Regions from separate parts of the Pseudomonas sp. S07E 245 genome, predicted to be linked through region 3. Evidence: predicted binding sites of a transcription regulator. Region 3 holds the regulator's gene; each other region holds the start of a gene.

Region 1 (10,521 bases), 800 kb from region 3:
CTGCGGGTCGGCCGCCTCTCCTGCGGCAATGCCGATCAGCTCGGTCCCGGAGAACGCGAACGACACCGCCAGCAAGGTCATGGCGATCGGCAGGAAGCCGGTCGGGAACAACCCTTCACGGGTAAAGTTGCTCAGCCCCGCGCCCTGCGCATGCTGCACATCGAACAGCCCGCAGATCGCGCCACCGCCGATGGCGATGAACACCACCACGGTCAGGACCTTGATCAGCGACAGCCAGAATTCGGTTTCGGCAAACAGCCGCACCGACACCACATTGCTGATGAACACCGCCAGCGCAAACAGCGCGCTCCAGATCCACACCGGCGTTTCCGGGAACCAGCGCACCATCAGGATGCCGGCTGCGGTGAACTCCGAGCCGATGGCCACCGCCCAGGTCAGCCAGTACAGCCAGGCCACGGTGTAGCCAGTGCCGGGGCCCAGGTAGCGGGTGGCGTAGCTGCTGAACGAGCCGGTTTCCGGCATCTGCACGGCAAGCTCGCCCAGGCAGACCATGACCAGATAGACCATTACCGCGCCAATCATGTAGGCAATCACTGCGCCCAGCGGGCCGGCCTGGTTGACGGTGTAGCCGGAAGTGAGGAACAGGCCGGTGCCGATCACACCGCCTAACGCCAGCATGACGATGTGGCGGGTTTGCATGTCTTTGTTGAACGCAGGGCCGCTGCCGGCCTGTGCGTCATTGTGCTCAGAGTGCATGGTTTTATTCTCATGAAAGTGATGGCGAACACGTCCCGCCGCGATGACGCCACGGTGAGTTCGGCAGCCAGCAGTTGTTGTTATTGTCGGTTTTCATGAAGCGACCTGGCGACGTTTTTATCGCCAGGCCTTGAGCTCACGCTAGGCGTGCACTGCAGTGCACTGAGGTTGCGTACGCTGTCGCTCGCGCAACACGGCGCAGGCATCACGCAGGTCCGCGAGCAGGTCGGCGGTGTCTTCGATACCGACCGAGATGCGCACCAGGCCTTCGGAAATGCCCAGTGCCTGACGCTCTTCCAGGGTGTTTTCAACATGGCTGGTGGTGCGCGCCGGGCCATAGATGGTTTCGACCGCACCCAGGTTGCCGGCACGGTGGGCGTATTTGAGCAGCGGCAGCAACTGCGCTACATCGCGCATGCCACCTTTGAGCACGAAGCTGACGATCGCGCCAAAGCCACGCATCTGCGCGCGGGCAATGGCATGCCCAGGGTGCTGGGCCAGGCCCGGGTAGTTGACTGCTTCGACCAAAGGCTCGGTGCACAGGTACTCCGCCAGCGCCTGGGCACTCGCTTGCTGCTGACGCAGGCGCAGGGCCAGCGTCTTGATCCCGCGGATGATCAGGTAGGCCGAGAACGGGTCCAGCGCAGCACCGTTGATTTCGCGGTAGTGGCGCACCTTGCTCATCAGTGCTTCAGCGCCGCAGGCAATACCGCCCAGCACATCGCCGTGGCCGGAGAGGAACTTGGTCGCGCTGTGCACCACCACGTCAACGCCAAGCGCCAGCGGGTTCTGGTTCAACGGCGTGGCGAAGGTATTGTCCGCCACCACCAGCGCCCCTACCCGCTTGGCCGCTGCGACCAGGCGGCGGATGTCCAGCACCTTCAGGGTCGGGTTGGTGGGGGTTTCCAGGTACACCACGTTGCAGCCACGGGCGATCTCTCGCTCGATGGCCTCGGTGTCGTAGGTGTCGCACAGAGTTACCTCAACGCCCATTCGCGGCAGGAACTCTTCGAAGATCTTGTTGGTACCGCCATAGCTGTCGCGGGTCGACACCACCCGTTGGCCACAGGCCAGCAGGCTGTGCAGCACGCCACTGATGGCGGCCATGCCAGAGCTGAAGGCGACTGCGGACTCGGCGGCCTCCAGCGCGCACAGCTTGTCTTCAAGCACGGCAACGGTGGGGTTGCTCATGCGGCTGTAGATAAACCCAGGTTGATTGCCCAGCGCCACGTCATACCAGGTATCGATATCGTCGTAGCCATAGGCGGCGCTGGCCACAATCGGGGTCTGGGTAGCGTTGTAAGGGTGGCTGACCTGCTCGCCGCCCCACACTACGCGGGTGCCGGCGCCGACCTTGGCGTCGAGGGTTTTCTTGTTGTTCATAGCCAGTCTCGCATCAAGGGAGCACGTCGGTGCTCCGTTTGGGTATGCGAGGACTATAGGGAAGGCCAGCAGCGCTGAAAAACGATGTAATGCTGGCCTGAGGGCGGTTTATTTTAATGGCTAGGGTGTTTCACAGCTGAAAGCGTTTCATCATCCCGTTCAAACCAATCGACAGGTTGGCCAGTTCCTGGCTGGCTGTGCTGATCTGGTCGGCGCCTTCCGAGGTCTGCAGGGCCAGATCGCGGATGTTCAGCAGGTTGCGATCAACCTCGCGCGCGACTTGCGCCTGCTCTTCGGTGGCGCTGGCCACTACCAGGTTGCGCTCGTGGATGCTCGAGGCGCCGCTGGTGATCTCATCCAGCGCCTCGCCGGCCAACTCCGCCACCTCGAGGGTATGCGCAACCTGCTGACTGTTGCTGAGCATCGAAGCGACTACCCGCGCGGTGCCGGTGCGGATGGCATTGACCATTTCCTCGATCTCCAGCGTCGAGCTTTGGGTACGCGCCGCGAGCGCTCTAACTTCATCGGCCACGACCGCAAAGCCTCGGCCAGCCTCACCGGCCCGTGCGGCTTCGATGGCCGCATTGAGCGCCAGCAGGTTGGTTTGCCCGGCAATCGCACCGATCACATCCAGCACCTTGCCCACCTCCTGCGACTGCACCGACAACGCCTCGATCTGCGCCGAGGCCTCCTGCACGTCATGGCGCATCTTGCCAATCGAGCGAATGGCTTCGGCTACCCGCTCGCGCCCGCGCTGGGCCGCTTCTTCGGACTCGCGTGAAATGCTCGAGGTGCTGACGGTGTTGCGCGCCACCTCTTCCACCGCCACGCTCATCTCGGTAACTGCCGTAGCGGCTTGCTGGATCTCGTCGGTTTGCCGGCTGAGGTCAGTGGAGGTCTGCCGAGTGATCGCCGACATCTGTTCACTGGCTGCTGCCAGTTGCTGGGACGAGTCACCGATCAAGCGCAGCGCATCCTTGAGGCTGGCCTGCATGGCCGCCAGTGCACGCATCAACTGGCTGGCTTCATCGTTGCCGCTAGCCACCACCGCCTGCGACAGGTCACCGGCGGCGATGTCCTGGGCCACGGCAATCGCCGCACGTAGCGGGCTGACAATGCTGCGGGTGAGCAGCCAGGCCAGGCTGATTGTCAGGAGCAGCACCAGGCCGACCACGCTCGCAGTCAGCCACAAGGCGCGCTGATAGTCCTCGCGGGCCTCTGCGGTATGTGCGGCGGCCGCCTCGCTGCTGAGCTTGACCAGGCTGTCATACAGCTCTCCGGTGCGGGTGGAGATATCCTGCATGGTGCCGCTGAGCATGCCCTGCATCGGCTCCAGCCGATTCTGATCGGACAAGCCCTTGTACTGGTCGAGCAGTACCCGATATTGGCTGATCAATTGCTGCATCTCGGCAAACACCGGCTTGGCCTGCGCCGGCATCACCGCGCTGTAGCCCTGCAGGCCCTTGTCCAGCAGGCCTTTGAGCTCCTCCAGGCGCGCCAGGGTGGGCGCCAGTTGTGCAGGCTGACGGGCGATGGCCATGCGCATGGTGATGATACGCAGCCCCAGCATGTGGCTGCGCACTTCGCCAAGGTAGCGCGTGCCGACGTTGGTCACCTGTTCGGTGTACACCACCGCTTCGCGCATGGTGGAGATCTTGTTGATGGAAAACACGCCGAGGATCACCACCAGTGCGGCGATCAGGCTGAAACTCAAGTAAGAGCGAGTGGCAATATTCAAGTGGCGCAAGGACATGGCTAGACTTCCGAATGCGAAGGGTGAGCTGCACTACCCATTACGTTCGGCGCCTTTTGGCCAAAATTGAGCGCTCAAAAGCGGATCATGCTCGATAATCGAACAGTTCCAGCGTGGCGCTCAGCAATCCGCCTGAGTGTCCTCGCCCGGGGCGCTGCGCCGCGCTCGGCGGCAGCGCTCAGAGCAATATTTCACTTCATCCCAGCACCGCTCCCAGCGCTTGCGCCAGCTGAACGGCAAGCCGCAGACCGGGCAGTCCTTTTGCGGCAGATGGGCTTTTTTCAAAGCGTTTCTCCTGCGTCGAGCCTGGCCAGCAGCGTCTCACCACGCTGCCACAGCGCTTCTCGGCGTTGCGGGTCCATCCCGGCCAGGCCGCGATAGACCTGCGCCAGCCGCGGGTTGAGCGCCAGTTGCTGTTCATGGCGCATGAGGAAGTGCCAATACAGCGCGTTGAACGGACAAGCCTGCTCGCCCAGCGACTGCTCGACCTGATAAACGCAGTTGCCACAGTAGTCGGACATCCGCTGGATATAGCGGCCGCTGGCGCAATAGGGTTTGGAGCCCAGGTAGCCGCCGTCGGCATGCATGACCATGCCCAGCGTGTTGGGCAACTCGACCCACTCGAAGGCATCCAGATATACCGCCAGGTACCACTCGCAGATCTGCGCCGGGGCGATGCCGGCGAGTAAGGCAAAGTTGCCGGTGATCATCAGCCGTTGAATATGGTGTGCGTAGCCCAGCTCGAGGGTCTGCCCGATCGCCTGAGCCATGCAGCGCATGCCGGTGTTACCGGTCCAATAGAACTCGGGCAGCGGACGCTGGTTGCCAAAGGCATTGAGCTCGGCGTACTCCGGCATGCGCAGCCAATAGATGCCATGCACGTACTCGCGCCAGCCGATCAGTTGGCGGATGTAGCCTTCGGCCGCGTTCAGCGGCACGCGGCCCTGGCGGTATGCGGTTTCGACATCGCTGCACAGCTGGCGCAAATCCAGCAGGCCGATGTTCAGCGCCGCGCTGATGCGTGAATGGAACAGAAACGGCTCACCTTCAGCCATGGCGTCCTGATAATCACCGAAGGCGGCCAGGCCGAAGTCGAGAAAGTGCTGCCAGAGACCCTGCGCCTGGGCATGATCGACAGGGTAGTCGAAGCCGTCGACCTTGCCGTAGTGGCTGGCAAAGCGCTCGCGCACCAGCGCCACCACCGCTTGGGTGATCGCGTCCTGGCTGAACCGCGCCGGGAACGCCCCGCGCAGAGTGCGTGGCAGGCTCTTGCGGTTGTCGCGGTCAAAGTTCCAGGCGCCGCCCAGCGGGCTGCCATCGTCTTCGAGCAGCAGCCGGCAGCGCTTGCGCATCGACCGATAGAATTGCTCCATCCGCAGCTGCTCGCGGCCTGCCGCCCAGCGGGCGAAGGCCTGGCGCGAGCAGAGAAAGCGCCGGTCAGGGTGCCACACCTGAGCTACCGGGCAACTGCGTAACGCTTGCTCAAGGCGCCACTCGCCGCATTCGGTGAAGTGCACTTCGCTTGCACCAAGCTCGGCCTGCCAGCGTTGGACTTCGCCGGGCAGGCTATGGGTATTGCTGGAAGCATCGAGTTCAACATAAATCACTTGCCAACCATGCTCACGTAAAGCTTTAGCAAAGTGTCGCATCGCGCTGAAAATCATGATTATTTTTTGCGGATGATGCGGCACGTAGCTCGCCTCGTTCTGCACTTCGGCCAGCAGCAGGATGTCACGCTGCGGGTCCAGTGCCTGGATCGAACTCAGGTCGAATGACAGCTGGTCACCGAGTATCAGGCCCAGTCGCGGAGTACTTGCGGCTACCACGTCTGCTCCAGTGACAATGGCAGGCGCAATGGCTCGATCTGGCCTTCGCGCTGGCCGCACATCTCATCGTGGACTACATGCTGGACGAGCACACAGCGCATTGCCGGGAAGCCCGCGAGCAAACTGCGCAAGTGCGTCGACGAGCGCAGGTGCATCGGCCTGCCGCCCTCACCGGCCAAAGTCTGCAGGCCTGTTGCGGTACGCACCCTGAGCAGGTAAATGCCGCCCTCCAGGGACAGCAGCTCAAGCTCGTCGACTGAATCCGCATCAGCAAGACTGCGCAACTGCTGCAAGGTGATCGAGGTAGTACGGGTAGCGTCGGTCATGTGGGAGCTCCCTGTGACAAAATGGCGATTCTTGTACAATCCGCAATGCGTGTATAAGTCTATAGCCTAGACGCAAAGATATCAGCAGCCACCGCGCATGGAGCTCTCATGAACAGGTTCAACCCCCGCAAACTGGCGCTGTCGAAATGGACAGCACGCGCACCGCAAAACCGCGAGAAGCACTTCATCGTCACCCAATTGCTGTGTGATGACGAAGGCACGCCGCTGCAAGTCGAGCTGCAGGCGGTGCTGACCGGGCGCAGTGAAGTGTTCGACTGGCAGGAACTGCGCGACTCCACCCGGTGGCTGCTGGGCTGGAAGTGAGCCTGACCGCGAACGGGGCACTTAAGTTCTCATACTTGTACAACAATAAATATTTGTACAAATATTAGCGGTGGTGGCTTAATGGCACCTCCTGTGTGGGCACCGTGCCAACACGCAGATTTTGTCCCCGAGGCCCGCCGCCATGCTTATCCGCGCCAGCACCCACCAGCAGTTGTTGCATGCGGAACACACCCGTCAAGCCGCGCTCGAGGCCGAAGTGGCTGCGCTGCGCAAGACCGTCGCCACGCTTCAGGACGAGCATGGTGTAGCCCAGCAGCACGCCAAGGGACAGGCCAGCTTCATCAACGCCATTGAACGTTCGATGGCCGTCATCGAGTTTGCTCTCGACGGGCGCGTGATCAATGCCAACGCCAACTTCCTCGAGGTCATGGGCTATCGCCTGGATCAGATACGCGGTCAGCATCACCAGATGTTCTGCTCTGCCAGCGAAGCGAAAAGTGACGCCTATCGCGAGTTCTGGGCAGCGCTGAATCGTGGCACGTTCAAGGCAGGCCAATTCCCGCGCCTGGACAGTCGCGGCGCCACCGTCTGGCTGCAGGCTACCTACAACCCGCTGTATGACGAGCACGGCAAGCTCTATGGCGTCGTCAAGTTTGCCAGTGATATCACCTCTGAGATCGAGCAGCGCGAGGCCGAATCGCAAGCTGCACTGGTGGCCTTCGAGACGTCGCAGCACACCGATGAGTGTACCCAGCAGGGTTCTGCAGTGGTGCAACAGACCGTAAACATGGTGCAGAGCATTGCCGACGAGCTCACGCAGATGGGCCAGGCGATCAGTGCGCTGAGTGAGCAGTCCGATCAGATCGGCACCATTGTCGATGCTATCCGCAGCATCGCCGAGCAGACCAACCTGCTGGCCCTCAACGCGGCAATCGAAGCCGCCCGCGCCGGCGACCAAGGCCGCGGCTTTGCCGTGGTCGCCGATGAGGTGCGCAACCTGGCGCAACGCACCAGCAAGGCCACCGTGGCGATCAGTGAAGTGGTCGGCAAGAACCGCGAACTGGCCCGCCAGGCTGTGGCGAGCATGCAGGCGAGTACGCTGAAGACCGAGCAAGGTGTTGAGCTGGCGCACAAGGCTGGCGCGGTGATCGAGGATATTCAGCACGGTGCGCAGCGGGTGGTTGAAGTGATTGGCCAGTTCGCCCAGCGTCTGGAGCAACGCCAGCAACGCTGATCTTGGGGCCGCCAAGTGATCTCTCATTGCCAAACGAGCGAAACCAGCGGCCTGAATCGTCATGCCTCTTATAGGCAGCGCCTAGCCCTATCTGCTCACTCCAGCGCTCGATCAGAACGCTGTTCATCGTCAGACCATCCCTGTAGTTTGCCCGACAGTTCTCCAGTGAAGTGCCCTCCATGGACCCCAAGACTTTGCGCGATGCGTTCTCCGGCCTGAGTGTGTTCTTTGCCGTCGCGCACGCGCGCAGTTTCACCAAAGCGGCAGCGCGGCTGGGTGTGTCACAGACAGCCGTCAGCCACGCCGTACGCGCCCTGGAAGCCCGCCTGGGCGTCAGCCTGCTGTCACGCAACTCGCGCAATGTGACGGTGACAGAGGCCGGCGAGCAACTGCTGGCGAACGTCGCACCGCAATTCGAGGCCATCGATATGCAGTTGCAGGCGCTGACCGAGTTGAGCAACAGCCCTACCGGCACGATCCGCATCACCGCCTCCGATCACGCCGTGCGGGCGGTGCTGATGAGCAAGCTCAAGCTGTTTTTGCCGGCACATCCGGGGATCAAGGTCGAGCTGTCGACCAACAGCGGCTTTGTCGACATTGTTGCCGAACGTTTCGATGCCGGGGTCAGGCTCGGCGAGGCAGTGGCGCAGGATATGATCGCCGTGCGCATCGCTGCGGATGCGCCCTATGCAGTTGTCGCTACCCCGGCTTACCTGCAGCATCACGGTATGGCGCACACACCAAGCGACCTGTTGCAGCACAACTGCATCAACCTGCGCCTGCCGACGCGGGGCAATTTATGGGCGTGGGAATTTGCAGTCGATGGCCGCGAAGTCAATCTGCGTGTGGACGGGCAACTGATCTTCAACAACACCTCCGACGCCGTGGAAGCCGTCCTGGCCGGGCTTGGCGTCGCCTATCTGCCTGCGGAACTGGTCGAGCAGCATGTGCAGTCCGGGAAGCTGCTGCAGATGCTCGAAGACTTCAGCCCGGTGTGGCCCGGCTTACACCTTTATTACCCCAGCCGACGGCAACCGTCAGGGGCGATGGCCCTGCTGATTGCGGCACTGCGCGTCTAGTCAATTACCCTGCCCGGCTCGCCCAACGTGCTCCAGCCACGCACGCTGCACCGGTATTTATCAACCAAGCTCATAGCTGCATGCAGTTTATGCAGGTTTCTAGTGCCGCCCATCCCGCCTACAGTGTCGTCTCTGCGCCAATTATTAGCGCACACCACTGGATTTCAGGACTGCTGCAATGGCCAGAGAGCACTACAGCCAACTTCAGGCGTTGATCGTCGTTGCCCGCGAGCGCAGCTTCACCCGCGCCGCAGCACAGTTGGCCATGTCGCAATCGATGCTCAGCCACACCATCCGCGACCTGGAAACGCGCCTCGGTGTGCGCCTGCTGACGCGCACAACGCGCAGCGTCTCGGTTACCGAGGCAGGCGAACGCTTGATCGCCGAGGTGGCACCGCGCCTTGAGCTGATCGAAGCACAACTGCACGCGGTCGTCGAACTCGGCGACATGCCCAGCGGCACCGTGCGCATCACCGCCAGCGACCATGCCATCGACAGCTTGCTCTGGCCAAAATTGCAAAGCCTGCTGGCGCGCTACCCGCGCTTGAACCTGGAGCTGCACAGCGATTACGCCTTCTCCGATATCGTCCAGGGCCGGTTTGACTTTGGCGTACGCCTGGGGGACAGCCTGGGCAAGGACATCCGCTCGGTGTGCATCAGCCCGGACATGCGCCTGGCAATCATCGCTGCGCCCGCTTATTTCGCCGAACGGCATATGCCAGAAACCCCGGAGCAACTCAGCCAACACGCCTGTATCAACCTGCGCCTGCCAACCCAGGGCAACCTGTATGCCTGGGAGCTCAAGCACGGCGAGCGCGAAATCAGCGTGCGGGTCGAGGGCCGGCTGGTGTTCAACGGCATCTACCAGGTGCTCAATGCCGCCCTCGACGGCCATGGTCTGGCCTATGTCCCACACGATCTGGCTGCCACCCATCTGGCGGCTGGCCGGGCTGTGCCCGTGCTTGAAACGTGGTGGCGCAGCTTTCCTGGCTACCACTTGTATTACTCGGCGCAGCGCGAGACCTCACGCGCCATGCAGGTCGTGATCGAAACACTGCGCCTGAACTGAATCAAATGAGCAACACCGCCGACCGCTTGAGCAGCCGCCGGCTGCGCCTTGACCACCTTGTGCTAGTTTTTCCGCATGGGGTGCGCAGGGCCTGGGGCATTGGCGGCCTGATAAAAACTAGAGTTCCATCCAACCGACTGATTACGGGTGAGCCATGCAGCTTCGAATCAACCAAAAGACCTACGAGGTCGATGCCGACGCGGATACTCCACTGCTGTGGGTAATCCGTGATGACCTGGGCATGACCGGCACCAAATACGGCTGCGGCCTGGCCCAATGCGGCGCCTGTTCAGTGCTGGTCGACGGCAATGTGGTGCGCGCCTGCGTGACGCCGATTGCCGGCGTGGTCGGGCGTGAGATCACCACCATCGAAGCCATCGAGGCCGACGCTGTCGGCAAGCGCGTGGTCGCTGCCTGGGTCGACAAACAAGTCGCACAGTGCGGCTACTGCCAGTCCGGCCAGGTCATGGCCGCCACTGCCCTGCTCAAGCACACCCCCAAGCCCAGCGATGAGCAGATTTCTGCGGCGATGATCAACCTCTGCCGCTGCGGTACCTACAACGCGATCCATGACGCCGTGCATGCACTGGCCAAGCAGGAGGACGTGGTATGACCAAGCCTGTCGTCTACCCCGCCGATCTGCTCGCGCTCGATCAACCGGTCAACCTGTCGCGCCGGCGCTTTCTCGCCGGCAGCGCCATTGGCGCTCTGGTGCTGGGTTTTGGCCTGCCGCTAGGCGCTTCGCGGGTACAAGCCGCTGCAGCGGCAACCCCAGCGCTGGGCACTCAGGTGCCGGCGTTCCTGGAAATCCGCCCAGACAACAGCATCCGCCTGCTCAGCCCGTTCATG
Region 2 (10,521 bases), 2.6 Mb from region 3:
TGGCTGCGGCTGTCTGTTCCGACACATCGCGTACATTGAGAATGCTCCGGCTGATCTCCTCGGCAACCGCGCTCTGTTGCTCGGCGGCTGCGGCGATCTGCTGGTTCATCGACTGGATGTTGGACACAGTGCGGGTGATGTTCTCCAGCGAACCACCGGCCTTGCGCGCCAGCTCGACGCTGCTTTCAGTCAGGTTGCGACTGCCCAGCATGGCGTTGGCCACTTGCTGGGTGCCGTTCTGCAGGCTGGCGATCAGCTCTTCGATCTCTTCGGTGGACTTCTGCGTACGCTGCGCCAAGCCGCGCACTTCGTCGGCGACCACGGCAAAACCACGCCCGGCTTCACCGGCGCGGGCGGCTTCGATGGCCGCGTTCAATGCCAGCAGGTTGGTCTGCTCGGCAACCGACTTGATAACGTCCATGACACTGCCGATCTTCTGGCTTTCCTGCTGCAGCAGGTTCATCGCCTCAGTCGAGCGCTGGACTTCGTCGGCCAGGCGTTCGATCTGGTTGATCGCCTCGCCCACCACCCGGTCACCGGCACGCGCTTCATCATCGGCACCCGTTGCCGCGCGCGAAGCCTGTTCAGCGTTGCGGGCGACTTCCTGCACGGTCGCAGCCATCTCGTGCATGGCAGTGGCAACCTGGTCAGTCTCGACTTTCTGGCTGTTGGCACCGGCGCTGGTCTGCTCGGTCACGGCCGACAGCTCTTCGGCGGCGCTGGCAATCTGCGTTACGCCATCACGAATACCACCGATCAACTCGCGCAGGGTGCCGCCCATGCGGCTGATGCTTTGTTGCAGCACGCCCAACTCGTCACGGCGGGTGACCCTCAGCTCACTGGACAGGTCGCCTCCGGCAATACGCTCGACGGCGTCCATGGTTTCGCGCAGCGGGCGGGTGATCTGGCGGGTGATGATGATCGCGGCGCATACCCCGACCAACAATGCCAGCAGGGTCGAGATGATCTGCAGATGGCGCGCCTGGTCGCTTTCGATGTCGCGGCGCTCGAGCTGGATCTTGTACAGGGCGTCGCTGCGCTTGACGATGTCGGCACCTTGCACGGTCATCTCGGCGCGGGCCACGGCGATGGCGGCGGTGGCGTCGCGGAAGTCACGCACGGCCGAGCGGTAAGCCTGCACGCTCTGGTCGAACTGTTGCAGGCGGGTGCTTTCGTTGGGTAGCTGGCGCTTGAGGTTGTCGATCTCGACCAGGGCCGCGTCGAGCTGGCGCAGGGCGGCCTGTTCATTGGCTGCGCTGTTGTCAGCGATGTAGCCGCGTACATCGACGCGCACTTGCAGCAACTGCTGACGCGTCTTGCTGATGGCCTGATACTGGGCCAGGCGTACGCTGTCGACTTCCGGCTGGGCCAACACGTCGCGGCTGATCGCATCAAGGATCTGATCGGACTTGGCGGCAGTCTGGTTCATGTTCTCGCGGTTGGCGAGGGTGGTCTTGTAGCCCGCGCGCATCTTGCTCAGCGACAGTTTGTAGTCGCTGATGATCGCGCCCAGCTCGTTGAGCAGCTTGACGTTTTCAGGGCTCTTGAACGAGGCCACCAAGCGCTGCTGCTGGGCACTGAAGGTGTCCAGTTTGGTCTGGGTGTTGGCCGCAGCGGCGTCATCGCCGTTGGCGATCATGTACTGCAGACGTGCTACGCGCAGGTCGGTGAGGTCTTTGTTGAGCTGGCTGATGTCGCTCATCCAGTTACTGCGGTCGATCAAGCTGCCCAGGCTGTTCCAGCCGGTCAGGGCCAGCAGGCCGGTCAAAAGCAGGACCAGGCCAAAGCCCAGGCCCAGTTTGAGGTTGACGCTGATGTTGGCAAACCAACTGTTCATGCACGCACTCCATAAAGATCATTCGCTCAGTTGTTGTCAATCGCTGGCGTTATTCTTCCCGGGGCCCGCTGATTCGTGCATGAGTTATCGGCCACAATCGGGCTAGCTGAAACGCTTTTTCAGCAGATTTGTAACTGTCTGAAAATCCGAGGGTTTTACTGCGGCATTGGCGTTAAAAAGCGGCGCATTCAACGACACCTCCTGAGCGCAAAGTGCTCAAGAGGCGTTGTTGCATGCAGATTGGCGGGGAATTACAGCGTGCGTGCGTTGAAGGTATCGCAGCGGTTGACGTCACCGTCGCTGAAGCCGGTCTTGAACCAGCGTACGCGCTGCGCCGACGTGCCGTGTGTGAACGAATCCGGCACCACGCGACCTTGGCCTTGCTGTTGCAAGCGGTCATCACCGATGGCGTTGGCGGCGTTAAGTGCCTCTTCGATGTCACCCGGTTCCAGCCAGTTCAGGCGTTTCTGCGCCTGATAAGCCCAGACCCCGGCAAAACAGTCGGCCTGCAATTCCTGACGCACCAGCAGGCCGTTGTCACCTTCCATCTTCTGCCCGCGCTGGCGAGCGGCCTGGACCTGATTGGAGACGCCGAGCAGCGTCTGCACATGATGGCCGATCTCGTGCGCGATGACGTAGGCCTGGGCGAAGTCGCCGGCGGCGGCAAAGCGCGTTTCCATTTCGCGGAAGAAGGTCATGTCCAGGTACACCCGCTGGTCAGCCGGGCAGTAGAATGGCCCGACCGCCGAGGAGGCGAAGCCGCAGGCCGAATTGACCTGGCCGCTGAACAGCACCAGCTTGGGGTCACGGTATTGCTTGCCGGCCTGGGCGAACAGCGCCTTCCAGGTGTCTTCGGTGTCACCCAGGATCGAGGCAACGAACGCTGCCTGATCATCATTGGCCGGCGGCGCCTTGCCTTCGACGTTGGCCGGCGCGCTTTGCTGCATCTGCCCGGTCAGTTGGCCGAGAATCTGCAGCGGGTCCTGGCCGGTCATCCAGCCGATGCCGACGATCAGCAGGATGGCGCCCAGGCCCAGCCCCTTGCCGCCGCCAAAGCGCATGCCGCCGCCACCGCCGCCGCCTGCACCGCGAGCATCGACCACATTGTCGCTACGCCGACCTTTTCGCCATTCCATCGAGCTTCTCCAAACCGCGAGGTTGAGGGTATAGATTAGTTCAGTGCTGCTGCCTTGTGCAGGCACGCTGCAAGGCATAACCAAACAGTTATGGCTAAGACCGCTGATTTCAATATTCATCCCATCCAGGCTATCGGAAACTGCAAGTCCGCCCGCCACGCACGGGCGCTCGCACAACTCCAATAAGAGGAACACCGGTATGCCTGCCGAGGACACCAGCCGCTTCGTGATCCGTGATCGCAACTGGCACCCGAAAGCGCTGACCCCAGATTACAAGACGTCGATTGCCCGCTCGCCGCGCCAGGCGCTGGTCAGCATCCCGCAGTCGATCAGTGAAACCACCGGCCCGGACTTCACTCACCTGGGCCTTGGCCAGCACGACAACGACCTGCTGCTCAACTTCGACAACGGTGGCCTGCCGATCGGCGAGCGCATCATCGTCGCCGGCCGAGTTATCGACCAGTACGGCAAACCAGTGCCAAACACCTTGGTGGAAATGTGGCAGGCCAACGCCGGCGGCCGTTACCGCCACAAGAACGACCGTTACCTGGCGCCGCTGGACCCCAACTTCGGCGGTGTCGGCCGGGCCCTGACCGACCGTGATGGCTATTACAGCTTCCGCACCATCAAGCCCGGCCCGTACCCATGGCGCAACGGCCCGAATGACTGGCGCCCGGCGCACATTCACTTCTCGATCAGCGGCCCGTCGATCTCGACCAAGTTGATTACCCAACTGTACTTCGAAGGTGACCCGCTGATCCCGCTGTGCCCGATCGTCAAGTCGATCGCCAACCCGCAAGCGGTGCAGCAACTGATTGCCAAGCTCGACATGAGCAACGCCAATCCGATGGATTGCCTGGCGTACCGTTTTGACATCGTTCTGCGCGGTCAGCGCCAGACCCACTTCGAAAACCGCTGAGGAGCCGCGACATGCCAATTGAATTGCTGCCGGAAACCCCGTCGCAGACTGCCGGCCCTTACGTGCACATCGGCCTGGCCCTGCAAGCAGCGGGCAACCCGGTTCGGCCGACCGAAATCTGGAACACCCTGGCGCGCCCTGAAGCCGCCGGTGAGCACATCCTGCTGATCGGTCAGGTCTACGATGGCAATGGCCATCTGGTGCGTGATTCGTTCCTGGAAGTGTGGCAGGCCGATGCCGACGGCCAGTACCAGGATCAGTACAACCTGGAAAACCCGTTCAACAGCTTTGGCCGTACCGCCACCACCTTCGACTCCGGTGACTGGACGCTGCACACGGTCAAACCGGGTGTGGTCAAGAATGCCGCCGGCGTGCCAATGGCGCCGCACATCAACATCAGCCTGTTTGCCCGCGGCATCAATATCCAACTGCACACGCGGCTGTACTTTGATGACGAAGCCGAGGCCAACGCCAAGTGCCCGGTGCTCAACCTGATCGAGCAGCCGCAACGGCGCGAGACGCTGATTGCCAAACGCTGCGAAGTCGACGGCAAGACTGCCTATCGCTTCGACATGCGGATTCAGGGCGAAGGCGAGACGGTGTTCTTCGACTTCTGATACAAGCCTGAAACCAGCCTACGTCAGCGAGGCCCCCAAAAGCCTCGCTGGCGCCGGCATCAGCACATCGCACTGCTCGTCTGCCGGGCTGCGCAGCTGCAAGCGCTGCGGGTGGGTCAGGCGGCTGTAGCCGAGCAGGGCCTGGCTGGCCAGTTGCTCGATGCTGGTGGGGTGGCCGTGCCGAGGCCATTGCAGCCCCGGCAGAGGTCGGTTCAGCGTCGGACCAGCAGCACACCGCTTTCCATATGGTGGGTATAGGGGAACTGGTCGAACAGGGCGCAGCGTTCGATCCGGTGTGTATCGTGCAACTGGGCGATGTTGGCCGCCAGGGTTTCCGGGTTGCAGGATATGTACAGGATGCGCTCGAAGCGTCGAGTCAGCTCGCAGGTATCCGGGTCCATCCCAGCGCGCGGCGGGTCGACGAACACCGTGCCGAACTGATAACTCTTCAGGTCGATGCCCTGCAGGCGGCGGAACGGGCGCACCTCGTTCAGTGCCTCGGTCAGCTCTTCGGCCGACAGGCGCACCAGGCGCACGTTATCCACGCCGTTTTCGTCGAGGTTGTGCAAGGCGGCATTGACCGAGGTCTTGCTGATCTCGGTGGCCAGCACCTGGCGTACGCGGGTTGCCAGCGGCAGGGTGAAGTTGCCGTTGCCGCAGTACAGCTCGAGCAGGTCGTCGTCGCGCTCGCCGATGGCCTCAAAGGCCCAGTTGAGCATCTTCTGGTTGACCGCGCCGTTGGGCTGGGTAAAAGCACCCTCGGGCTGGCGGTAGCTGAAGGTGCGGCCGGCGACGTCGAGTTTTTCCACCGCATAGTCACGGCCAATTACCAAACGCTTGCCTTTGGAGCGGCCGACCAGGCTCACGTCGAGCTCGGCGGCCAGCTCGCGGGCAGCAGCTTCCCACTCGTCGTCGAGCGGGCGGTGATAGCACAGGGTGATCATCGCATCGCCGGCCAGGGTGGTCAGGAACTCCACCTGGAACAGCCGATTGCTCAGCGTCTCGCTCGCCTGCCAGGCCGCTTTCAGGCGCGGCATCAGCGCATTGATGCGTTGGCTGGCAATCGGGAAATCCTCGATCAGGATCGCCTTGTGCTTTTCGCCCGGGGCGAACATGGCGTAGTGACGCTGGCCGTCTTCACGCCACAGGCGAAACTCGGCGCGCAGGCGGTAGTGCTCGCGCGGCGACTCGAACACCACAGGCTCGGGCGCGCTGAACGGCGCCAGCAGCTCGCGCAGGCGCTCGACCTTTGGCGCCAGCAGGCTTTGGTAGGCAGATGGATCGAAAACAGAACTCATGCGTTGAACCAGCCCAGCTTGATAACGAACAGAATCGACAGGATGATCAGCGCCGGGTTCAGGTCCTGGCGGCGGCCCGACAGCAGCTTGATCGCGGTCCAGGCAATGAAGCCGAAGGCGATGCCGTTGGCGATCGAGTAGGTCAGCGGCATGGCCAGGGCAGTCACCACCACAGGGGCGGCCTCGGTGACGTCGTCCCAGTTGATTTCAGCCAGGCCCGAGGCCATCAGCACGGCGACGAACAAAAGCGCCGGTGCGGTGGCGAAGGCCGGCACACTGCCGGCCAACGGCGCGAAGAACAGCGCCAGCAGGAACAACACCGCTACCACGATGGCGGTCAGGCCCGTACGGCCACCGGCGCTAACGCCTGCTGCCGACTCGATGTAGCTGGTGGTGGTCGAGGTACCCAGCAGCGAGCCGGCCATGGCTGCGGTACTGTCGGCGATCAGTGCTCGGCCCATTTTCGGCATGTGGCCGTCCTTGCTCATCAGGCCTGCGCGTTTGGCCACGCCGATCAAGGTGCCGGAGTTGTCGAACAGGTCGACGAACAGGAAGGCAAAGATCACGCTGACCAGGCCCACATCCAAGGCACCAGCGATGTCCAGCTGGAGGAAGGTCGGCGCCAGCGATGGCGGCATCGAGACTACACCGGCAAACGGCGTCACGCCCATCAGGATCGAGGCTACGGTGACGGCTAGAATGCCGATCAGTACTGCACCGCGAACCTTCATTGCTTCCAGCGCGACGATCAGGAAGAAGCCCAGTGCAGCGAGCACCGGAGCAGGCTTCTTGAGGTCGCCCAAACCAACCAGGGTGGCTGGGTTATCAACGACGATGCCGGCATTGTTCAGCGCAATCAGCGCGAGGAACAGGCCGATACCGGCGGCGATGGCCGAGCGCAGCGGCAGCGGAATGCTGTTCACGATCCACTCGCGGATGCGGAAGATCGACAGCAGGAAGAACAACACCGCCGAGATGAACACCGCCCCCAGCGCCACCTGCCAGGTATGGCCCATGTGCAGGACCACGGTGTAAGTGAAGAAGGCGTTCAGGCCCATGCCCGGCGCCAGTGCGATCGGGTAGTTGGCGATCAGGCCCATGGTCGCCGAGCCGATGGCCGCAGCCAGGCACGTCGCGACAAAGATCGCGCCCTTGTCCATACCGGTCTCGCCGAGGATGCTCGGGTTGACGAAGAGGATGTAGGCCATGGCCAGGAACGTGGTCACGCCCGCAAGTATCTCGGTGCGCACGTTGGTGTTGTGTGCTTTTAGTTGAAACAGCCTTTCCAGCATGCCCGCTCCCAAAGACGCCTCCGGGGCGCCGTTAATGTATCGACCTCATCAGCAAAGCACAGACCGTACCGGATGCCGTGGTTTTATCTGGGGTAGAAAAAAGCCGCGCATCATACCAGCATGCTTGCTGAGCGGTAATCAATGTCGCGATACACTGCGCATTCAGTGCCGATCACCCAGACGGCCGCCGCCGAGATGCCGCTGTGCAGCTGATTGACTACTCGCAGCTAACCCCGGCCCAGCGTGGGCAACTGCTGGAGATCCAGCTACCGTCAGAGCAGCAGTGCTTCGCCGGCGATATCGCTGATGCCTTGTATCTGTTACTCGGTTGCGGCTCTGATCAGCGCCGCGGCGTCGCGCTGTTGCTCGATGATGTGCCCAGAGCGTTTCTGCTGCTTCAGCGTGGCGCATTCCTGCCCGCCTGGGGTCAACCTGATGCAGCGATGATGACTGCGTTGCAGGTCGACTGCAGGTTTCAGGGGCAGGGCCTTGGGCGCTTTTGCATGCAGGCGCTACCGGCTCTCTTGCGCACCATGTGGCCTGATCTCAGGCGCCTGCAGTTGTCAGTGGACCGCGCCAACCTCGGCGCTTTGGCCTTGTACCGTGCAACCGGCTGGCGCGAAAGCGGCAATGGCTTTCGCGCCCGGGTCGGCTACGAGCAGCAGATGAGCCTGCTGCTGGCGGGGTCAACCTTTGATCGGTGCGGCTGACGCCGCTGGCGCTTCTGCTACCGGCTGGCTGTGCAGTTGATCGCGGTTGGCCAGGCTCGGGAACAACTTAATCCACACCCCGGTCACCACCAGCGTGCCGACGCCGCCCAGCACCACTGCCGGTACGGTGCCGAACCAGTGCGCGGTAATGCCTGACTCGAACTCCCCGAGCTGGTTCGAAGCCCCGATGAACAATCCATTTACCGCGCTGACCCGGCCGCGCATTTCGTCAGGCGTTTCCAGCTGCACGAAAGCGCTGCGGATGACCATGCTGATCATGTCTGCCGCGCCCAGCACCACCAGCACCGCCAGCGAGAACCAGAACGAGGTCGACAGGCCAAAGGCGATGGTGGCCACGCCGAACACGCCGACTGCGGTGAACATGGTCCGGCCGACCTTGCGCTCGAACGGGAAGCGCGCCAGCCATACCGACATCAACAGCGCGCCGACTGCCGGCGCCGAACGCAGCAGGCCCAGGCCCCACGGGCCAGTCAGCAGGATGTCCTTGGCAAACACCGGCAACAACGCCGTGGCGCCGCCCAGCAGCACGGCGAACAGGTCCAGCGAGATGGCACCGAGGATGTCCGGCCGGCTACGGATGAAGCGTATCCCGGCCAAAAGAGACTCCAGCGTCGCCCGGCCGCGCTGCTGGACCTGCTGGCGGGCATCCAGGCTCAGGGTCAGGCCGCAGGCGATCACATATAGCGCCACGGTCGGGCCGTACACCCAGATGCTGCCCAGCGCATACAACAAGCCGCCGACCGCAGGGGCGACGATAGTGGCGGCCTGGGTCGCCGATGCCGAGGCTGCCACGGCCCGCGGGAACAGTCCGGGCGGGACCACGTTGGGCAGCAGGGCCTGAGTCGCCGGCATTTCAAACGAACGTGCGGCGCCGAGCAGGAAGGCCAGGCAGAAGATCAGCTCACGGCTGACGTTGTCGGTGGCACTGCCGAGCACCAGTGCCAGCGCAATCAGCGCTTGCAGGCTCTGGCACAGCGCCGCCACCCGGCGCCGGTCATAGCGGTCGGCCACGTGCCCGGTATGCAGCATGAACAACACCCGCGGGGCGAATTCGACCAGGCCGACCAGACCCAGATCGAGTACGTTGCCGGTCAGCTGATAGAGCTGCCAGCCAATCGCCACAGTGAGCATCTGAAAGCCGCTCGCGGTAAATACGCGGGCCAGCCAGAACGCGAGAAAGGGGCGGTGGTGACGCAACAACAGCGGAGCAGAGTCGGACATCGGCAGCCTGCGACCTATAAGAAACCCGGGGCTCTGCAGCCTATCATCTGTTTGTAACAAAGAGTTGCATAAGTCCTGCTCAAGCACTTTTTGCCATTGCATGGAAGAGGGTGGGGCAATGCGCCACGCGGCATCCAGCCACAGGCCCTGGGGCGGAATTCGGGGCTATGCTGGATACAGCCATTGATCTGGGTCAATCGTTGCAAATGCATTGATCGGCCTGTGCGGCGTGAATCCCTGCAATCGAATAGAACAATTCCAACAGGTCGCACTCGATAACCGTGGGGGCAGTGGGCATCAGGGCCACAAGCCCGAAATGCCGGTTCACCTGAAGAGGAAGCACCATGTTCGGCTTAGAAGCCCTAGAGCTCGCCCGAATCCAGTTCGCCTTTACCGTGTCCTTTCACATCCTGTTCCCGGCCATCACCATTGGCCTGGCCAGTTATCTGGCCGTTCTCGAAGGCCTCTGGCTGAGAACCGACAACCGCATCTACCGCGATCTCTACCATTTCTGGTCGAAGATCTTCGCCGTCAACTTTGGCATGGGCGTGGTCTCGGGTTTGGTCATGGCTTATCAGTTCGGCACCAACTGGAGCCGCTTCTCTGATTTCGCCGGCGCCGTCACCGGGCCATTGCTGACCTACGAAGTGCTCACTGCATTCTTCCTCGAAGCAGGCTTCCTTGGCGTCATGCTGTTTGGCTGGAGCCGAGTAGGCCGCGGCCTGCACTTCTTCTCGACGCTGATGGTGGCGCTGGGCACGCTGGTCTCGACCTTCTGGATCCTGGCTTCCAACAGCTGGATGCAGACCCCACAGGGCCACGAAATCATCGATGGCCGGGTAATCCCGGTGGATTGGCTGGCGGTGATCTTCAACCCGTCGTTCCCCTACCGCCTGGCGCACATGGCCACCGCCGCCTTCGTCGCCACGGCGTTCTTCGTCGGCGCGTCGGCGGCCTGGCATCTGCTGCGCGGGCGCGACAACCCGGCCGTGCGCAAGATGCTCTCGATGGCGATGTGGATGGCCCTGATCGTGGCCCCGGTGCAAGCGATCATCGGCGACTTCCATGGGCTCAATACGCTCAAGCATCAGCCGGTGAAAATCGCCGCCATCGAAGGCCATTGGGAGAACAAGCCCGGTGAGGCGACCCCGCTGATTCTGTTCGGCATCCCCGACATGGAAGCCGAAACCACTCGCTTCAAGGTCGAGATTCCGGTGCTCGGCAGTTTGATCCTGACCCACAGCCTGGACAAGCAAGTGCCGGCCATGAAGGAATTCCCCAAAGAGGATCGGCCCAACTCGACGATCATCTTCTGGTCGTTCCGGGTCATGGTTGCGCTGGGCATGCTAATGATTGCCGCTGGCCTGTGGAGCCTGTGGCTGCGTAGAACCGGCGCGATCTACCATTCGCGGCCGTTCCTGTACTTCGTGTTGTGGATGGGGCCATCCGGGCTGATCGCTATTCTGGCTG
Region 3 (10,521 bases):
ATTTGGCGCTGGGGTGCTGTTGATTCTGCCGGTGGTCACCGCACTGCTGGTGGTCAACGTATCGTTTGGCGTAATGACCCGTGCGGCGCCGCAGTTGAACATCTTTTCGATCGGTTTTCCGCTGACCCTGGTGCTCGGCCTTGGCCTGTTCTGGGTCGGCCTGGCTGACATCCTCTCGCATTACCAGGCACTGGCCAGCGAAGCGCTGCAGTGGCTGCGTGATCTGGCACGGGCGCGCTGAGCATGGCAGAAAGCGAGAGCGGCCAGGACAAGACGGAAGACCCCACCGACAAGCGCAAGCGTGACTCGCGCAAGAAAGGTGAGATCGCCCGTTCCAAAGAGCTAAATACTGTGGCGGTGACCCTCGCCGGCGCCGGCGGCCTGCTGGTGTTCGGCGGCCATCTGGCAGACACCCTGATGGACCTGATGCGGATCAACTTCTCGGTGTCGCGCGAGGTCCTGATCGACGAGCGCTCGATGGGTCTTTTTCTGCTGGCATCAGGCCAGAAGGCGCTGTGGGCGGCGCAGCCATTGTTGATCATGCTGTTCGTTATTGCCTTTGTGGCGCCGATCATTCTGGGTGGCTTCATCTTCTCCGGCAGCCTGCTGCAACCCAAATTCAGCCGGATGAATCCTCTGGCCGGGATCAAGCGGATGTTCTCGCTGAACGCGCTGACCGAGCTGCTCAAAGCGATGGCCAAGTTCGTATTGATCCTGTTTGTGGGCTGGCTGGTGCTGCTCAATGACCGTATAGCGCTGTTGTCCATTGCCAACGAGTCGCTGGAGCAAGCGATCATTCACAGCGCGGTAGTGGTCGGCTGGAGTGCGGTGTGGGTGTCGGCGGGGCTGCTGCTGATCGCTGCGGCGGACGTGCCGTTCCAGCTCTGGCAAACGCAGAAAAAGCTCAAGATGACCAAGCAGGAAGTGCGCGACGAGCACAAGGACTCCGACGGTAAGCCCGAGGTCAAGCAGCGCATCCGGCAATTGCAGCGCGAGGTCTCGCAGCGGCGCATGATGGCGGCAATCCCTGACGCCGACGTGATCATCACCAACCCGACCCACTATGCCGTAGCCCTGCAATACGACCCGGAGACGGGCGGTGCCGCGCCGTTGCTGCTGGCCAAAGGCAGCGACTTCATCGCCCTCAAGATCCGCGAGATCGGCGCTGCGCACAACGTGCAGATTCTCGAGTCGCCTGAGCTGGCGCGGGCGATCTACTACTCCACCGAGATCGAGCAGGAAATCCCTGCCGGCCTGTACCTGGCGGTAGCCCAGGTGCTGGCGTTCGTCTTCCAGGTCCGCCAGCACCGCGCCGGCAAGGGCAAGCGCCCTGATCCGCTGAACAAGGACCTGCCGATTCCGGACGATCTGCGCCGCGACAGCTGATCGCAGGCATCCGTTGGCAAAGTTGGACAGCTTCTTGCAAAGGCAGCGCAGGCGCTCTACAGGCGTCAAAGTTTTGCTTGAAGAGGAATCGCGGTGGATCGCAGTCAGTTAATCAGCAACGCGCGCAGCAACCTGAGCGGACTCGGTCGGGGCAACCTGGGTGTGCCGTTGTTGCTGTTGGTGATGTTGGCAATGATGATGTTGCCGATCCCGCCGTTCCTGCTCGACGTGTTCTTCACCTTCAACATCGCCCTGTCGCTGGTGGTGCTGCTGGTCTGCGTATATGCCCTGCGGCCGCTGGACTTCGCCGCCTTCCCGACCATTCTGCTGGTAGCGACGCTGTTGCGCCTAGCGCTCAACGTCGCCTCGACGCGGGTGGTGCTGCTGCACGGCCACGAGGGCCATGGCTCGGCGGGCAAGGTCATCCAGGCCTTTGGTGAGGTGGTGATCGGCGGCAACTACGTGGTCGGTGCCGTGGTGTTCGCCATCCTCATGATCATCAACTTCGTGGTGGTGACCAAGGGCGCCGGGCGTATCTCTGAAGTCAGCGCGCGCTTCACCCTCGATGCCATGCCCGGCAAACAGATGGCGATCGACGCCGACCTCAACGCCGGCCTGATCGATCAGGCCCAGGCCAAGGCGCGCCGCGCCGAAGTCGCCCAGGAAGCCGAGTTCTACGGCTCTATGGACGGTGCCAGCAAGTTCGTTCGCGGCGACGCCATTGCCGGCCTGCTGATCCTGTTCATCAACCTCATCGGCGGCGTGCTGATCGGTATCCTCTCGCACGGCATGTCGGGCGGGGAGGCCGGTAAGGTCTACGCGTTGCTGACCATTGGTGACGGTTTGGTGGCGCAGTTGCCATCCTTGCTGTTGTCCACCGCCGCCGCAATCATGGTGACGCGCGCCTCGGGCTCCGAGGACATGGGCAAGCTGATCAACCGGCAGATGTTCGACTCGCCAAAAGCCTTGGGCGTGTCGGCCGGCATCATGATCGTCATGGGCCTGGTCCCGGGGATGCCGCATGTGGCCTTCCTCAGCCTCGGTGTAATGGCCGCCGGTGGCGCCTATCTGGTCTGGCGCAAACAGCAGGTCAAGGCGGTCAAGGCGCTGGAAGAAGTGCAGCGCCAGCAGGATCTGCTGCCATCCCCGCAGCGCGCAATGGACACCAAGGAGCTGGGCTGGGACGACGTCACTCCGATTGACATGATCGGCCTGGAAGTAGGCTATCGGCTTATCCCGCTGGTCGACCGCAACCAGGGCGGCCAGTTGCTGGCGCGGATCAAGGGCGTGCGCAAGAAGCTCTCGCAGGATCTGGGCTTCCTCATGCCGACCGTGCACATTCGCGACAACCTCGACCTGCAGCCCAGTGCCTATCGTCTGACCCTGATGGGGGTAATCCTCGCGGAAGCCGAGATCTACCCGGATCGCGAGCTTGCAATCAACCCAGGTCAGGTGTTCGGTACCCTCAATGGTATCGCCGCGCGTGACCCGGCGTTCGGCCTGGAGGCGGTTTGGATCGACATCGGCCAGCGTGCGCAGGCGCAGTCGCTGGGCTACACCGTGGTCGATGCCAGCACCGTAGTGGCGACCCACTTGAACCAGATTCTGCAGAAGCACTGCCACGAACTGATCGGTCACGAGGAAGTCCAACAACTGTTGCAAGTACTGGCCAAGGCCTCGCCGAAGCTTGCCGAAGAGCTGGTGCCGGGTGTCATTTCCTTGTCGGGGCTGCTCAAGGTCCTGCAGGCTCTGCTCTCCGAGCAAGTGCCGGTGCGCGATATCCGCAGCATTGCCGAAGCTATCGCCAACAACGCTGGCAAGAGTCAAGATAATGCCGCGCTGGTCGCCGCAGTGCGCGTCGGATTGTGTCGCGCCATCGTGCAAAGCATTGTCGGCGTTGAGTCCGAGCTGCCTGTTATCACCTTGGAGCCAAGGTTGGAACAGATTTTGCTCAATAGTCTGCAAAGGGCCGGGCAAGGTCAGGAAGATGGTGTTCTTCTTGAACCGAGCATGGCCGAAAAGCTACAGCGTTCGCTTATCGAAGCGGCCCAGCGTCAGGAGATGCAAGGTCAGCCAGCTATCCTTCTGGTAGCCGGGCCGATCCGGGCGATGCTGTCGCGCTTCGGCCGCCTGGCTGTACCGAATTTGCATGTTTTGGCGTATCAGGAAATACCTGACAACAAGCAAGTCACCATCGTTGCCACCGTGGGCCCGAACGGCTGAGGTAGTGGAGTATGCAAGTTAAGCGTTTTTTCGCCGCAGATATGCGTCAGGCCATGAAGCTGGTCCGCGATGAGCTTGGCTCCGATGCCGCTATCATCGGTAACCGGCGCATCGCCGGCGGCGTTGAGCTGACCGCTGCACTGGACTACAAGCTGTCGGCGCTGGCGCCGCGGGTGCCCAACCCCGAGCTTGAAGACGAGCTGCGCAAGACCCAGTCGCGCATCGCTACCGCCCAGGCCGAACTGAGCAGCCGCAGCGATGCCGATGACGGCAACCGTCAGTTGTTTGCCGGCCTCTCGCTGACCGCTTCCGAGCCCTTGGTCGAGCCGCACGTCGAGCAGCCCGCCGCCCCGGCTGCGCCGGCAGTGGCGCCGGTTGATCCGCGCCTGTTCGATGCCATGCGCTCGGAGCTGTCCGGCCTGCGTGAACTGCTCGAAGTACAGCTCGGCTCGCTTGCCTGGAGCCAGTTGCAGGGCAGCAAACCGCTGCAGGCCAACCTCTGGCGGCGCCTGCAGCGTGTTGGCCTGACCGGTGCCTTGGCCCGTGAACTGCTCGACCTGACCGGCGAAATCGATGAGCCGCGGCAAGCCTGGCGGATGATCCTCGCGCACCTGGCGCGAATGATCGATGTACCCGAGATCGAACCGATCGAGGAGGGCGGGGTAATTGCCATGGTTGGCCCGGCCGGCATGGGCAAGACCACCACCCTGGCCAAGCTGGCAGCGCGTTATGTGCTCAAGTACGGCGCGCAGAACCTGGCGCTGGTGAGCATGGACAGCTTCCGTATCGGCGCTCAGGAGCAACTCAAGACCCTGGGCCGCATCCTCAACGTGTCGGTGACCTACGTCGACCCGGGCGAGTCCCTCGCCCAGGCCCTGGAGCCGCTGCTGCGCAAGCGTGTGGTGCTGATCGATACCGCCGGCCTGCAGGCCAGTGATCCGGCCCTGCGCATGCAGCTGGAGACGCTCGCCGGGCGCGGTATCGCTTCGAAGAATTATCTGGTCCTGGCAACCACCAGCCAGAAACAGGTGCTGACCGCCGCCTATCACAGCTACAAGCGCTGTGGCCTGGCTGGCTGCATCCTGACCAAGCTTGATGAAACCGCTTGTCTCGGTGAAGTACTGAGCCTGGCGATCAGTCATGAACTGCCCGTGGCCTATCTTACCGACGGCCCGCGTATTCCTGACGACCTGCACCTGCCGCGCAAGCACCAACTGGTCAGCCGCGCCGTCAGCGTGCAAATGCAGGAAGACCCCAGCGAAGAGGCCATGGCCGATATGTTCGCTGATCTGTACCACAACTCCGGCAAACGCGTGGGTTGAAGATGAACACAATGCAAAGTACCTACAGCAAGGGCTTTAATCACAGCCCTCCATGTGGCCTCGGTTCAAGCGCGACAAGGTAAAGAACAAATATGGGTAGCATGCATCCCGTACAGGTTATCGCCGTGACCGGTGGCAAAGGTGGCGTCGGCAAGACCAACGTTTCAGTCAACCTGTCCCTGGCGTTGGCCGAACTCGGCCGCCGGGTCATGTTGCTGGACGCCGATCTGGGTCTGGCCAACGTCGACGTGCTGCTGGGGCTGACGCCCAAGCACACCCTGGCCGACGTCATCGAAGGCCGCTGCGAGTTGCGCGACGTGCTCCTGCAGGGGCCTGGCGGGGTACGCATCGTGCCGGCCGCCTCGGGCACCCAGAGCATGGTCCACCTGCAGCCGGCGCAACACGCCGGGCTGATCCAGGCCTTCAGCGAGATTGGTGACAACCTCGACGTGCTGGTCATCGACACCGCTGCCGGTATCGGCGATTCGGTGGTGAGCTTCGTCCGCGCCGCGCAGGAAGTGCTGCTGGTGGTGTGCGACGAGCCGACCTCGATCACCGACGCCTACGCGCTGATCAAACTGCTCAATCGCGACTATGGGATGAACCGTTTCCGCGTCCTTGCCAACATGGCCCAGAGCCCGCAGGAAGGGCGCAACCTGTTCGCCAAGTTGACCAAGGTCACGGACCGCTTCCTTGACGTCGCACTACAATACGTCGGCGCCGTGCCGTACGACGAATGCGTGCGCAAGGCGGTGCAGAAGCAGCGTGCAGTTTACGAAGCCTTCCCTCGCTCCAAGTGTGCGCTGGCGTTCAAGGCCATCGCGCAGAAGGTCGATAGCTGGCCGCTGCCTGCCAACCCTCGTGGGCATCTGGAGTTCTTCGTCGAGCGCCTGGTGCAGCCCACCAGTGCGGGACCAGTGCTATGAGTGCAAGCGGTTTTCAGATGTACAGCAAGGCTTCCAAGGACGCCCAGTACGAGTTGGTCGAGCGTTACGCGCCGCTGGTCAAGCGCATCGCTTACCACCTGCTGGCGCGCTTGCCGGCCAACGTGCAGGTCGAGGATCTGATCCAGGCCGGCATGATCGGCCTGCTCGAAGTGTCCAACAAATACGATGCCAGCAAGGGCGCCAGCTTTGAAACCTACGCCGGTATCCGCATCCGTGGCGCCATGCTCGACGAGGTCCGCAAGGGTGACTGGGCGCCACGTTCGGTGCACCGCAATACCCGTATGGTCAGCGACGCGATGCGCGCTGTTGAAGCAAGAACCGGTCGCGACGCTAAAGATCACGAGGTTGCTGCCGAACTCCAATTAGGTCTCGATGATTATTACGGGATTCTGAACGATACCCTGGGCAGCCGACTGTTCAGTTTCGACGACCTGTTGCAGGACGGCGAACATGAAGGTCTGCACGAGGATGGCGCCAGTGCGCAGGTCGAACCGTCGCGTGATCTGGAAGAAGAACGCTTCCAGACGGCGTTGACCGATGCGATCGCCAACCTGCCGGAACGCGAGCGGTTGGTGCTGGCGCTGTACTACGACGAAGAGCTCAACCTCAAAGAAATCGGTGAGGTGCTGGGGGTCAGCGAGTCGCGTGTCAGCCAGCTGCACAGCCAATGCGCGGCACGTCTGCGCAGCCGGCTGGGTGAATGGCGAGCGCGTTGAAACCGGGGTCGCTGCAGTCGTTTTGACGGTGTACCGAATTGATTGAATGCGCGCTCGGGGCCGAGCGCGTTTAAGACTGCTTGGAGGTCTAATTGAACAAAGACATGAAAATCCTCATCGTTGACGACTTTTCGACGATGCGGCGGATCATCAAGAACCTCTTGCGTGATCTGGGCTTCACCAATACCCAGGAAGCCGACGATGGCCTGACCGCCATGCCGATGCTCGAAAGCGGCCATTTTGACTTCCTCGTCACCGACTGGAACATGCCCGGCATGTCCGGCATCGACCTGCTGCGCAAAGTGCGTGCCGATGAGCGTCTCAAGCATCTGCCGGTGCTGATGGTAACTGCCGAAGCCAAGCGTGATCAGATCATCGAAGCGGCCCAGGCCGGCGTCAATGGTTACGTGGTCAAGCCGTTCACCGCCCAGGTGCTCAAAGAGAAGATCGAAAAGATCTTCGAACGCGTGAATAGCTAAATCACGCCAGGGGGCGCCATGGACTCTAACAACAACTCTTTGGGTGAGTTTGAAAACACCCTGAAGAAGCACGCTCAGGAACTGGTCGAGAGCCTTGAGCGCGGCCGGTTTGGCGATGCGGTGCAGCTGATTCATCAGCTCAACCAGACACGCGACCGTGGCCTGTACCAGGAAGTCGGCAAACTGACCCGCGAGCTGCACAGTGCGATCGTCAGTTTCCAGATCGACCCGGCAATGCCGCAGGCCGAGGAAGTCTCGCAGATCACCGATGCCACCGAGCGTTTGTCCTACGTGGTCAAGCTGACCGAGGGTGCCGCCAACCGCACCATGGACCTGGTCGAAGCGAGCACCCCGGTACTCAACGACCTGGCCGGTGAGGCCCAGGCGCTGAGCACTGACTGGCAGCGCTTCATGCGCCGTGAAGTGGCCGCGCCGGAGTTTCGCGATCTGGTCAAACGAGTCGACAGTTTCCTGACGCACAGTGCCGAGGGCAACCGCAAGGTGTCCGGGCATCTCAACGACATCTTGCTGGCTCAGGACTATCAGGACCTGACCGGCCAGGTGATCAAACGCGTCACCGCGTTGGTCACCGAAGTAGAAAGCAATCTGCTCAAGCTCGTGCTGATGGCCAGTCAAGTCGACCGCTTTGCCGGTATCGAACATGACCACGATCAGTTGCGTGCTGAAAAAGATCAAGAAAAACATCCGACTCGGGGTGAAGGTCCGCAGATTCATGCCGATAAGCGTGAAGACGTTGTGTCCGGTCAGGACGATGTCGACGATCTGCTGTCCAGCCTTGGTTTTTAGGGAGCACGTTTAATGAGCTTCGGCGCCGATGAAGAAATCCTTCAGGATTTCCTGGTAGAAGCCGGGGAAATTCTTGAGTTGTTGTCCGAGCAATTGGTCGAGCTGGAAAGCCGACCGGATGATGCCGACCTGCTCAATGCGATTTTCCGCGGTTTTCACACTGTAAAAGGGGGCGCCGGCTTCCTCCAGCTCAATGAGCTGGTGGAGTGCTGCCACATTGCCGAGAACGTCTTCGACATCCTGCGCAAAGGTGAGCGCAGGGTCGACGCCGAGCTGATGGACGTGGTTCTGGAAGCGCTGGATTCGGTCAACAGCATGTTCGGCCAGGTGCGCGAACGCACCGAGGTGACCCCGGCTTCCCGCGAGTTGCTGGCAGCGCTGTCGCGTCTGGCCGAGCCGGGTGCGACGCCAGCGCCTGCCGCGGTGGTCGAGCCTGAGCCAGCGGTGGTCGAGGAAGACATCACCGACACCGAGTTCGAACAACTGCTCGACTCGCTCGATGCGGTCAAGGCCGAGGCCGAGGCTGCTGAACAGCCGCAGCCAGGTGCAGCCAGCGCCGAGTCGGATGAAATCACCGACGCCGAATTCGAATCTCTGCTCGATCAACTGCACGGCAAGGGCCAGTTCTCGGTCGAGGCGGCCACGGTCGCTCCCGAGGCTGTCGTGCCAGCGCCGGCCGGTGACGAGATTACCGACGACGAATTCGAAGCATTGCTCGACCAGTTGCATGGCAAGGGCACCTTCGCTGCCGATGCGCTGCCGACTGCTGCGGTTGCCGAGGCTGCAGCCAGCCCCGCGCCGGCTGCCAGCGGCGACGAAATCAGCGAGCACGAGTTCGAAGCGCTGCTCGATGAGCTGCACGGCAAAGGCAAGTTCTCGACCGACGCTGCCGAAGCGGCTGCTGTGGCCGTTGCGCCGGCAGCAGCCAAGGCTGAGGTGAAAGCTGCGCCCAAGCCTGCTGCACCCGCAGCAGCTGCCAAGCCTGCGCCAGCGGCCCCGGCACGTGCGCCAGCGCCAGCAGCGCCCGCAGAAAAGCACGCCAGCGAAGCCGAGACGACCGTACGCGTCGACACCGCGCGGCTGGATGAGATCATGAACATGGTTGGCGAGCTGGTGCTGGTGCGTAACCGGCTGGTGCGCCTGGGCCTGAACAGCGGCGACGAAGCCATGTCCAAGGCTGTGTCCAACCTCGATGTGGTCACGGCCGACCTGCAGACTGCGGTGATGAAGACCCGCATGCAGCCGATCAAGAAAGTCTTCGGGCGGTTCCCGCGACTGGTTCGCGACCTTGCCCGCCAGCTCAAGAAGGAAATCAACCTGGAGCTGGTCGGCGAAGAAACCGACCTCGACAAGAACCTCGTCGAGGCTCTGGCCGACCCGTTGGTCCACTTGGTGCGCAACGCGGTCGACCACGGCATCGAAATGCCCGACGAGCGCGACGCCTCAGGCAAGGCTCGCACCGGCAAGGTGGTGCTGTCGGCCGAACAGGAAGGTGACCATATCCTGCTGTCGATCTCGGACGACGGCAAAGGCATGGACCCCAACGTGCTGCGTGCCAAGGCCGTGGAAAAAGGCCTGATGGACAAGGACGCCGCCGAGCGCCTGAGCGAATCGGACTGCTACAACCTGATCTTTGCCCCGGGCTTCTCGACCAAGACCGAGATTTCCGACGTGTCCGGCCGCGGCGTCGGCATGGACGTGGTGAAAACCAAGATTTCCCAGCTCAACGGCTCGATCAACATCTACTCGGCCAAGGGCCAGGGTTCGAAGATCGTCATCAAGGTGCCGCTGACCCTGGCGATCATGCCGACCCTGATGGTGATGCTGGCCAACCAGGCGTTTGCCTTCCCGCTGGTCAACGTCAACGAGATCTTCCACCTCGACCTGTCGCGCACCAATGTCGTCGACGGCCAGGAAGTGGTCATCGTCCGCGACAAGGCGCTGCCGCTGTTCTACCTCAAGCGATGGCTGGTCCAGGGCCAGGTGCATGAAGAGCAGCACGAGGGCCATGTGGTGATCCTCTCGGTCGGCACCCAGCGCATCGGCTTTGTGGTCGACCAGCTGGTCGGCCAGGAAGAGGTGGTGATCAAGCCGCTGGGCAAGATGCTGCAGGGCACCCCGGGCATGTCTGGCGCGACGATCACTGGCGATGGCCGGATTGCGTTGATCCTCGACGTCCCGAGCATGCTCAAGCGTTACGCCGCCAAGCGTTATTGATTTTCGGTGGCGCAGCCTCGCGGTTGCGCCATCTAATGGAGTGTTTATGGCAGTCAAGGTCCTGGTGGTGGATGATTCCGGTTTCTTCCGCCGGCGCGTTTCGGAAATTCTCTCGTCCGACCCGACAATCCAGGTTGTGGGTACCGCGACCAATGGCAAGGAAGCAATCGACCAGGCGCTGTCGCTCAAGCCCGATGTCATCACCATGGACTATGAAATGCCCATGATGGACGGCATCACCGCGGTGCGGCACATCATGCAGCGCTGCCCGACGCCGGTGTTGATGTTCTCGTCGCTGACCCATGAAGGCGCCCGGGTAACCCTCGACGCGCTGGATGCCGGGGCGGTCGACTACCTGCCGAAAAACTTCGAAGACATTTCGCGGAACCCAGAAAAGGTCAAACAGATGCTCTGCGAGAAGGTA

What was found. Region 3 encodes FliA, which starts transcription of late flagellar genes. Its sites were predicted from a motif close to CTAAAGTTTNNNNNNNNNNNGCCGNTAA; they were not measured.
Region 1: a site for FliA is predicted at 3,897-3,924, ahead of K3F44_RS06265 (methyl-accepting chemotaxis protein). Genes of this name have one in related genera too.
Region 2: a site for FliA is predicted at 1,922-1,949, ahead of K3F44_RS15530 (methyl-accepting chemotaxis protein). Genes of this name have one in related genera too.

What each region holds. Positions count from the first base shown of each region.
Region 1 covers NZ_CP080625.1:1,386,815-1,397,335, reverse strand. Annotated here, with positions in the region: gene K3F44_RS06275 (amino acid permease) at 1-717, opposite strand, end outside; gene K3F44_RS06270 (cystathionine gamma-synthase family protein) at 859-2,100, opposite strand; gene K3F44_RS06265 (methyl-accepting chemotaxis protein) at 2,231-3,853, opposite strand; gene K3F44_RS06260 (DUF2256 domain-containing protein) at 3,974-4,138, opposite strand; gene K3F44_RS06255 (cryptochrome/photolyase family protein) at 4,135-5,679, opposite strand; gene K3F44_RS06250 (DUF6482 family protein) at 5,673-5,978, opposite strand; gene K3F44_RS06245 (TIGR02450 family Trp-rich protein) at 6,114-6,329, shown strand; partial or broken gene K3F44_RS25075 (PAS domain-containing protein) at 6,472-6,972, shown strand; gene K3F44_RS25070 (methyl-accepting chemotaxis protein) at 7,003-7,524, shown strand; gene K3F44_RS06235 (LysR family transcriptional regulator) at 7,704-8,603, shown strand; gene K3F44_RS06230 (LysR family transcriptional regulator) at 8,782-9,672, shown strand; gene K3F44_RS06225 ((2Fe-2S)-binding protein) at 9,827-10,285, shown strand; gene K3F44_RS06220 (xanthine dehydrogenase family protein molybdopterin-binding subunit) at 10,282-10,521, shown strand, end outside.
Region 2 covers NZ_CP080625.1:3,361,214-3,371,734, reverse strand. Annotated here, with positions in the region: gene K3F44_RS15530 (methyl-accepting chemotaxis protein) at 1-1,702, opposite strand, end outside; gene K3F44_RS15525 (neutral zinc metallopeptidase) at 2,089-2,973, opposite strand; gene pcaH (protocatechuate 3,4-dioxygenase subunit beta) at 3,173-3,892, shown strand; gene pcaG (protocatechuate 3,4-dioxygenase subunit alpha) at 3,904-4,509, shown strand; gene trmA (tRNA (uridine(54)-C5)-methyltransferase TrmA) at 4,722-5,807, opposite strand; gene K3F44_RS15505 (NCS2 family permease) at 5,804-7,099, opposite strand; gene K3F44_RS15500 (GNAT family N-acetyltransferase) at 7,303-7,809, shown strand; gene K3F44_RS15495 (MFS transporter) at 7,786-9,051, opposite strand; gene K3F44_RS15490 (cytochrome ubiquinol oxidase subunit I) at 9,396-10,521, shown strand, end outside.
Region 3 covers NZ_CP080625.1:591,278-601,798, forward strand. Annotated here, with positions in the region: gene fliR (flagellar biosynthetic protein FliR) at 1-241, shown strand, start outside; gene flhB (flagellar biosynthesis protein FlhB) at 244-1,386, shown strand; gene flhA (flagellar biosynthesis protein FlhA) at 1,480-3,609, shown strand; gene flhF (flagellar biosynthesis protein FlhF) at 3,621-4,931, shown strand; gene fleN (flagellar synthesis regulator FleN) at 5,024-5,857, shown strand; gene fliA (RNA polymerase sigma factor FliA) at 5,854-6,594, shown strand; gene K3F44_RS02795 (chemotaxis response regulator CheY) at 6,699-7,073, shown strand; gene K3F44_RS02800 (protein phosphatase CheZ) at 7,092-7,880, shown strand; gene K3F44_RS02805 (chemotaxis protein CheA) at 7,893-10,097, shown strand; gene K3F44_RS02810 (chemotaxis response regulator protein-glutamate methylesterase) at 10,144-10,521, shown strand, end outside.